4 regions of the Neobacillus sp. Soil_C_43 genome follow, and region 3 is predicted to be linked to each of the others. Evidence: riboswitches for the same ligand, from Rfam matches in the RefSeq annotation. Region 3 holds a riboswitch; each other region holds the start of a gene.

Region 1 (2,206 bases), on a different contig from region 3:
CACCGCCGTGACGTGCATAGCCACCGTAAGTATCAACAATGATTTTACGTCCTGTTAAACCAGCATCCCCTTGAGGTCCGCCGATAACGAAACGGCCTGTTGGGTTAATGAAGTATTTTGTATTTTCATCGATTAATTCTTGTGGAACAACCGGATTGATCACATACTCTTTCAGATTACGTTGAATCTGTTCTAATGTAACTTCAGGGTGGTGTTGAGTAGAAATAACGATTGTATCAATACGAACTGGTTTATCGTTCTCATCATATTCAACTGTTACTTGTGTCTTTCCATCCGGACGTAGGTAAGGAAGGAGCTCTTCTTTACGAACTTCTGTTAAACGGCGTGCAAGCTTGTGCGCAAGGGAAATTGGAAGCGGCATAAGCTCCTTTGTTTCATTACATGCGAAACCAAACATTAAACCTTGGTCGCCTGCACCAATTGCTTCAATTTGCTCATCTGACATTTGGCCTTCACGAGCTTCAAGCGCTTGGTCAACACCCATCGCGATGTCAGGAGACTGTTCATCGATAGAAGTTAAAACTGCACATGTTTCGGAGTCAAATCCGTATTTTGCACGATTGTAACCAATGCTTTTAATTGTTTCACGAACAATTTTTGGAATGTCCACGTAAGTTGAAGTAGTAATCTCGCCAGCAACCAAAACTAAACCAGTTGTAACTGAAGTTTCAGCAGCAACACGTGCATTAGCATCTTTTGCTAAAATAGCATCTAAAATGGAATCAGAAATTTGGTCACAGATCTTATCGGGATGACCTTCAGTTACTGATTCAGAAGTGAACAAACGACGTTTTGTTGACATCTGAATTCCTCCTATATAGTGAGATAAGTGAGGTTATCTGTGTGGGTATGTAATGACCTTGCCGTTTAACCTCGGATTGATACGGAACTCATTCCCTTAGTAGTATGAAATAAATACAGGGTTTTTATTAATTAAACAATATTCTGCAATAACCCCATAGAAAATTCTAACGATGGAATAAATAGAAGCGATTATATAGCACGAAATCATTTGCAAACAAAAAACCTTTCCATCTCTGAGGAAAGGTTGATAGCAAAAGTTTTGCGCGCCTTTCACTCTTATCGTTCAAGGCTAGGCCTTGCTTCAGGTTTAGCACCTTTGCCCGAAAATAATAATAGAAGAAAACCTACTACTATCTTGCTTTCGTTTGCAGGTTGCTGGGTTTCATTGGGCCTGTCCCTCCACCAGCTCGGGATAAGAGAGTATCCGTTCAAGGGTAAATAATAACCTACACTGTCGAACAATGTCAATGCATTTTTCAAGAAATTTAAATTTAATCCATACAACCTATTTTTCATTAATTAGTATAGATTATTTGAATAAATGTGTTATACTTTTTATTAAATTATTACCATTAAAAACATGGAAAAAGGAAGGTTGCAGTAGATGAATTCTGTTCATATTCCCAATGACTTAAAACAAATGTTATCAGAAAGTAATGTCCACGTGCAATTATCAGTTCCCCAGTTAGTAGAAAAGATCTTATGTCGTAACGAAGGTTCTTTAACTTCGACTGGCGCTGTAAGCGTTTCAACTGGTAAATATACAGGCCGCTCACCTCAAGATAAATTCGTTGTGATGGAAGAGTCCACAAAGGATAAGATTGCTTGGGGTTCGTTGAATCAACCTATATCTGAAGAAATATTTACGAAACTTTATCAAAAAGTCCTAAATTATTTAAAACAACAAGAAGATATTTTTGTTTTTAAAGGATTTGCAGGAGCAGATAAAAAATCCCGCTTACCTATTCAAGTAGTGAATGAATTTGCCTGGCACAATCTTTTTGTTCATCAACTATTTATACGTCCATCAGAGGATGAACTGCTTTCACATGACCCAGGATTTACGGTGATTTCAGCACCTAATTTTAAGGCAGATCCTAAGGTCGACGGAACCAATTCAGAAACCTTTATCATCATCTCATTTGAACGCCGCATTGTTCTCATCGGTGGAACTGAATATGCAGGTGAAATGAAAAAGTCCATTTTTTCCGTAATGAATTATTTATTACCGGAAAACAATATTTTCTCCATGCACTGTTCTGCGAATGTAGGAATTGAGGGAGATGTCGCTCTATTCTTTGGTCTATCAGGAACAGGGAAAACTACTTTATCCGCCGATCCAAATCGCCGTTTGATTGGTGATGATGAGCACGGCTGGTCC
Region 2 (2,206 bases), on a different contig from region 3:
TTAGAAAGATACTCTACCACAGCTTTTGCATTCTTTTCGTGTCTTTCCATTCTAAGCGATAGAGTTTTCATTCCGCGCATTAACAGCCAGGAGTCAAATGGGCTAAGTACGGCACCCGCACCGTTATGATGAAAAGCTAATGCTTCACATAGTTCCTTTCCTTTAGCAACAATCAATCCTGCAAGTACGTCGTTATGACCACCCAGGTACTTCGTTGCACTATGAATAACGATATCAGCCCCGAGCTTAATGGGTTGCTGTAATAGTGGAGTATAGAAGGTATTATCAACAATCAAGAGTATTCCGTGCTCCTTTGCAATTTGAGAAACAGCGGCAATGTCCGATTGCTGCATGAGGGGATTAGTAGGAGTCTCCAAAAAAATGGCCTTTGTTTGTGGAGTAATCTTCCCTTCGATTTCTTCCGGACAACAGGTATTTACATATTGAGTGTTTAATCCCCATTTTTTAAAGCCTTGTTCTAATAAGCGATAGGTACCGCCATATAAATCTTCGCTAACAAGCCATTCATCTCCCGATTGAAATAAGGAAAGAATTGTGAAAATAGCAGCCATACCTGAACTGCAGGCAAAGCCTTGATCACCTGATTCTAAATCAGCAATCGTTTTTTCCAGGAGCTGACGCGTTGGGTTCCCTGTTCGACTATAGTCAAACCCTGTTGATTGCCCGATGCCTTCGTGTCGATAAGCAGTAGAAAAATAAACAGGCGGGTTCACTGTACCTGTCGCTGTCTCGCTGCGGTTTCCAATTTGGGCTAGTTTTGTGTCAATTTTGTACATAACGCACACTCCTTAAAGTTTGTTGTAATTAGAGTTAGTTTGCTAACTTTAACGCTACAGGGCGCTAAAGCTTTCAGATAAATAAAAAAAGTCTTCTTATAAGAAGAAGACTTTTGTACGTACGACCAAATTGTCATTCTTCTTATCTTGCAAATTAGTAAAATTTGCAGGACTTAGCACCTTTTCAATGAACGGATCGTTCTTTGAAGGTTGCTGAGGCGTCGCAGGGCCATTCCCTCAACCTCTCTTGATAAGAAATCAATTATTTAGATTATTTATAAAATTTACTACAAATTGGGGGGGATGTCAATTTGTTTTTATCTTAATGAGGAAACTTTAGTTATAACGGAGAGGACAAAATATTTAATTTATTATCTTAAAATTTATTGACAGTAATAGTTTATGGATTTATTATTAGTTATAACGAACGTTCTTGATAAAGAACTAATCTGGGTAATAAGTTACATAGAACGACAGTTTAAAAACTTAATTATACTAAATTTCAGGTATATCGGATTAGATATGATTCCTGATAATTAAGTGTGGTCTTACTGTTCTTTTTAGTGAACTAATAATGAAGTTGAAAATAATAAATGCTATGAATTTTTTTGATTGGCAGGAGGAAAAGATGAGCGCAATAGCCGGAATATATCATTTAAATAATGAACCTATCAATCTAGAGCAAGGAAACCGGATGATGAAAGAATTAGAAAAATATCCGGCCGATGATATTCAAACTTGGCATAACGACAAAGTCTTCCTTGGCTGCCATGCACAGTGGATTACACCGGAATCAGTTGGTGAAAAACTTCCTTACTATGACCATCAACGGAAGTTAGCCATTACCGCTGATGCAATTATTGATAATAGGGATGAATTGTTTGAGAGATTACAAGTTGATAAAAGGAAAAGAAAAGAGATCACTGATAGTGAATTGATTTTGCTTTCTTATCATAAATGGGGAGAAGACTGTCCGAAATTCCTAATTGGAGACTTCGCCTTTATGATTTGGGATGAAACAAAGCAAAAACTATTTGGTGCGAGGGATTTTTCCGGTGCCAGGACCCTTTATCTTTTTCGAGACAAACAAAGGGTTGTTTTTTGCACAACGATTAAACCATTATTTTCCTTACCATATATTCAGAAAAAATTAAATGAACATTGGTTAGCAGAATATCTTGCTATCTCAAACATGATTGACAACATAGATCCATCTTCAACGGTCTATAAAGACTTAGAACAACTACCTCCTTCACATACAATTTCAGTATCAAACGGGCGAATTACAATCTCAAAATTTAATGTAATTGAAATTACAGATTTAGGACTAAAAACTAATGAAGATTACGAAGAAGCTTTTAGGGATGTAGTCGATAAAGCTGTAAGATCAAGACTCCGAACACATCGTC
Region 3 (2,206 bases):
TATCCAAATCCGCTACATGGGCGAGTCCGATAGTTCTTCTGATCAACTCGCATCCAGCAAAACCGATTGTATCCTCAAAGAATTTAGCCAGCTGAAAGCGTAAGAACGAAGGGGTCTTAGCTAATGGTTCTTTGTTTTCCGTATTCCATAATTGTGAATATTGCTCTTCAAAGACATTCCAAACAGTTTCAATATGAGTGATAAACAGTTCACGTTTTGGCACATTCACAATGACTTGGAAGAGTAAATTAGCAAAAACTTGACCAATGTCAAAACCAGCTGGTCCGTAAAAAGCAAATTCAGGATCAATTACTTTTGTTTCGGAATCGTCGGCAAAGACACTTCCTGTATGCAGATCTCCATGAAGGAGTGATTCCGCTTCTGTTAAGAAACTTCTTTTTAAAACATTAACATGAAACTTTAGCTCCTCGTCCAGCCAAAGATCTTCCACTACTGGACGCAGGTCAGATTCAAATTCATTTGTTTCTGCGTCAAAAAATGGACCTGTAAAAATTAAATCCTCAGTAATTTTGCATAGCTCAGGATTAATAAATTGCTGAACTTTTGCCTTTTTCTCTGCTGGAGTTAGCGCATAATCTGAGGTGAAAAATAAAGTTCTAGCCAGGTACTCACCTAAATGTTTAGAAATGAGGGGATAGGTCGCACCTTTTATAAATCCTGTTCTAGCAATTAAGAGATGGGATAAGTCCTCCATTACAGTAACAGCTAAAACATCATCTGTGTAATATACCTGTGGTACGAAATTTGGAGCAATCTGACCAAAAGTTTTTAAGGCTTCTGCTTCAATTTTCGCCCTTTTAAGTGTTAATGGCCAGCTTTCACCCACGACTTTTGCATAAGGGAGAGCTTGTTTGATAATGATACTTTTCCCTGAATCTTGATCAACCAAGTGGAATACAAGGTTAAGATTGCCATCACCAATTTCCTTACTAGATAGGTTTGCTTTTTCAGAGAAAATATTTAAATTAATTGATAATTCGATAGCAGCTTCTTCAGTTAAAGGTTTGTACGTTGTCTGTTTTAATAGACTCATAATAAATTCCTCCTTATTTTGGAGGCTCTGTTGTACTTTACGCACAAAAAAGCCTCTTTCTTGTCTGAAAGAGGCTAGAAGATGTATGTTTCTTCGCACCTCTTATCTCTCAGAAAGAACATCCTTCTGTTGGAATTAGCACCGTGCCTTTTAGGGAGTCCCCTGTACCTATCTCATGATAAGCGCCCCGCTTTTCAGTGGGTTAAGGTCGGTTGCTGGGCTTCAAAGGGCCAAATCCCTCAGCCAGCTCGTGATAAGAGTAAATCTAATATTCTATTTTTTCAGTATGATAAAAACTATAACAGGATAAAAAGAAAGGTGTCAACAAAATTTTGAAAATATTATTAATTTTTAAATTTGAAACTTCTAACGATAGTATTCTGGCTTTCTATCTGCGAAGATAGGGATTTGTTTGCGGATATCTTTAACAAGGTCCATGTTTAATTCTGCAGATAGAATTTCCTCTTCATCCCCAGCTTCTGCAATCACTTCTCCCCAAGGGTCAATAATCATACTGTGACCAGCAAATTTGTTATTTGGATCACTTCCAGACCGGTTGCAGGCAACAACATAACATTGATTTTCGATTGCTCGAGAAATTAGTAAGGCCCGCCAATGTGCTAACCGTGGTTCAGGCCATTCTGCGACCACAAATAGTGCTTCCGCACCATGAGAAGTATGGGTGCGTATCCATTCAGGAAAACGGATGTCATAACAAATGACTCCCGCAAAATGACGATTCTGTAATTGAAATAAGCCTTTTTCTGTACCAGCCTCTAAATATAAATGCTCATCCATAAGCTTAAACAAATGTAATTTACTATATTGGTGAACCAACTGGCCTTCTTTGTTTATGATAATCAAAGTATTTTTTACTCCGCTATCATTGCGGTTTGCAACAGATCCTCCAACGAAATGAACTTGGTATTTTTTTGCTGCCTCCTGTAGAAACTGAATCGTTTGTTTCGCTTGGTCATCTGCAATTTCATCAAGTCGTGTTAGGTCATATCCGGTGGTCCAGAGTTCAGGTAAGACGAGAATGTCAGGCTTAGTTTCCATTGCTTTTTCAATCAGTCTTTCAGCAGAATGATAGTTTTCATATGGATTACCAAAGGCGATATCCATTTGTAGACAAGATATGTTTAATTTCAA
Region 4 (2,206 bases), on a different contig from region 3:
AGTATGACTAATATTTTGATATAACCATATTTATCTGCAATCTTTCCCCAGTTCCGTGACATGAGTAAGTTGCCTATTCCCGCTGCGGAAAAAGCAATCCCTGAATAAAAAGCAACATTGTTTGGCCCATGCAAATCACTTACAAATAACGACAGGATTGGTTGAATGCTGAAATGGGCGATTTGTACAAGAGATGATATAAGCAATACGGTTAATAGTACAGGATTTCGTAGGATGTGTTTGATAACCTCTTTACTAGAATAATGTGATTTAGTACCCCTCGTTGGTTCTACGAGAAATTCCTTCGTAGCGATGACAAGCATGGCAGAGATGAATATGGAAATCGAAGTCCATTTAAAGGTGGTCGCATAGCCGAGTGTATCGGCTAAAATTCCTCCGAGCATGGGTCCTAACAACGAACCCGTAATACTTCCTGTTTGTAATGTCCCAAGGACACGACCAGCAATCTCTTTAGGTGTTTGTGTGGAGATGAATGCCTGTGACATCGGGATAAACCCTGAGAAAAAGCCCATAAAAAACCGTAGCAAGAACAGCTGCCAGACTGAATGAACAAATCCCATTAAAAAGATAGATACAGCCATCCCTAATCCACAAATGATAAGTATCTTTTTCCGACCATAGCGATCTCCAATCTTCCCCCAAACTGGTGAAAAAAGAAAGGCAGAAACAAAGGTGATCCCAAAAGTAATACCTGACCAATGTTGGACATATTTCTCTGAAAAGTCCCCAAACGTTTCAATATACAGCGAAATAAACGGCATGACCATCGTCATACTACCGGCAACAAAGAAGTTGGCAAACCACATAATTAGTAAATTACGCTTTGCACTTTCCTGCTTATTCATGGATGGTAACACTTCTTTCTACAATTTATTTCGGTTTCCTAAATATAATCATACCGAAATTTCTTAGGAGAATAAAGCAATAACTGGGTTTAGTTTTAATAATAGTTTCCCCAACTCCGTTCAATAAGATTAAAAAGGAGTTATTACTTTATTAAAAATATTTAAAATACTATTGACAACTTGTTAATGTGAGTTTAAATTTAGTTTATTACTTTAAATCAATAATACGTTCTCTTATCAAGAGTGGCAGAGGGACTGGCCCGATGACGCCCAGCAACCGTTCCGAAAAAGGAATTGGTGCTAAATCCTGCAAAACATTTAATGTTTTGAGAGATAAGAGAGGAGTAGTCCAACATTTGTGATGAAACCTCTCTTTTCTGGAGAGGTTTTTTATTTTTACATAAAAAAGACTTCTCCAATGGGAATAGTTTATTTTGGTAAGAAAGACGAAAAGGGGGAGCTTTTATCATGAAAAAAAATATTTTCAAAAGTGTGCTTGTATCGACGTTGGCAGCAAGCCTGCTACTCACAGGGTGTGCATCAGGGGGAGAAACCAAGAAAGCAAGCGGAAATAAAAATGTATCACTTGAAGGCGTACCAGAACAATTTAAAGGCGACCAATTAAAAATTAAGGTGATTCGTAAAATTGGCGGTGACGACCACACAGCTCAATTCTTAGCAGGAGCTAAAGAAGAGGGAGAAGCATTAGGTTTAAAAGTGGATGTGTTTACCGCAAATGGAGATACAGCAAAATTCCATGATGCTATAAATCAGGCGTTAGGTCAGGACTATGATGGATTCATTATTTCACACGGTGATGATGATGCGACGGTGAACGATGTAAAGAAGATTGTCGAAAAAGGAAAAAGCGTTGTTACATTTGATTCTAATCCAAAGTTGGCTGAGGTGGAGGGAGTAACACTTACATCACAGGATGACGAAGCATTGGCAACTTTAGCACTAGATCAGCTTGTAAAGGATACGAAGGGCAAAGCGAATATTGCGTACCTTTGGGTTGACGGTTTTCCACCAATGGTGAGACGAAACAAAGTGTATCAAGATGTACTTTCAAAAAATCCTGGAATTAAAGAAGTGGAACGGTTCGGTGTAGCCGCTGCAGATACCAGTGTTCAAACACAAAACGCCGTAGCTGCCATGTTAAATAAATATCCAAAAGGAAAGTTGGATGCCATCTTTGCTACTTGGGATGCCTTTGCTATTGGTGCGGCACGAGCTCTAAAAGAGGCGGGCCGTGAAGAAGTGAAAATTTATGGCATTGATGTTTCAAATGCAGACCTTCAAGAGATTCAAAGAAAAGGTAGTGCTTGGAAATACACAGC

What was found. Region 3 has a riboswitch for S-adenosylmethionine ahead of mtnK (S-methyl-5-thioribose kinase). Riboswitches for the same ligand answer to the same signal wherever they lie in the genome.
Region 1: another riboswitch for S-adenosylmethionine. It lies ahead of metK (methionine adenosyltransferase); the one in region 3 lies ahead of mtnK (S-methyl-5-thioribose kinase).
Region 2: another riboswitch for S-adenosylmethionine. It lies ahead of AC3A54_RS14530 (methionine biosynthesis PLP-dependent protein); the one in region 3 lies ahead of mtnK (S-methyl-5-thioribose kinase).
Region 4: another riboswitch for S-adenosylmethionine. It lies ahead of AC3A54_RS20640 (sugar ABC transporter substrate-binding protein); the one in region 3 lies ahead of mtnK (S-methyl-5-thioribose kinase).

What each region holds. Positions count from the first base shown of each region.
Region 1 covers NZ_JBDGJV010000001.1:880,636-882,841, forward strand. The annotation lists gene metK (methionine adenosyltransferase) at 1-823, opposite strand, end outside; SAM riboswitch class I at 1,099-1,244, opposite strand; gene pckA (phosphoenolpyruvate carboxykinase (ATP)) at 1,430-2,206, shown strand, end outside.
Region 2 covers NZ_JBDGJV010000010.1:85,885-88,090, reverse strand. The annotation lists gene AC3A54_RS14530 (methionine biosynthesis PLP-dependent protein) at 1-797, opposite strand, end outside; SAM riboswitch class I at 937-1,054, opposite strand; gene AC3A54_RS14525 (asparagine synthase-related protein) at 1,426-2,206, shown strand, end outside.
Region 3 covers NZ_JBDGJV010000004.1:87,156-89,361, forward strand. The annotation lists gene mtnK (S-methyl-5-thioribose kinase) at 1-1,054, opposite strand, end outside; SAM riboswitch class I at 1,154-1,314, opposite strand; gene AC3A54_RS07955 (carbon-nitrogen family hydrolase) at 1,421-2,206, opposite strand.
Region 4 covers NZ_JBDGJV010000018.1:60,578-62,783, forward strand. The annotation lists gene AC3A54_RS20635 (MFS transporter) at 1-866, opposite strand, end outside; SAM riboswitch class I at 1,098-1,206, shown strand; gene AC3A54_RS20640 (sugar ABC transporter substrate-binding protein) at 1,335-2,206, shown strand, end outside.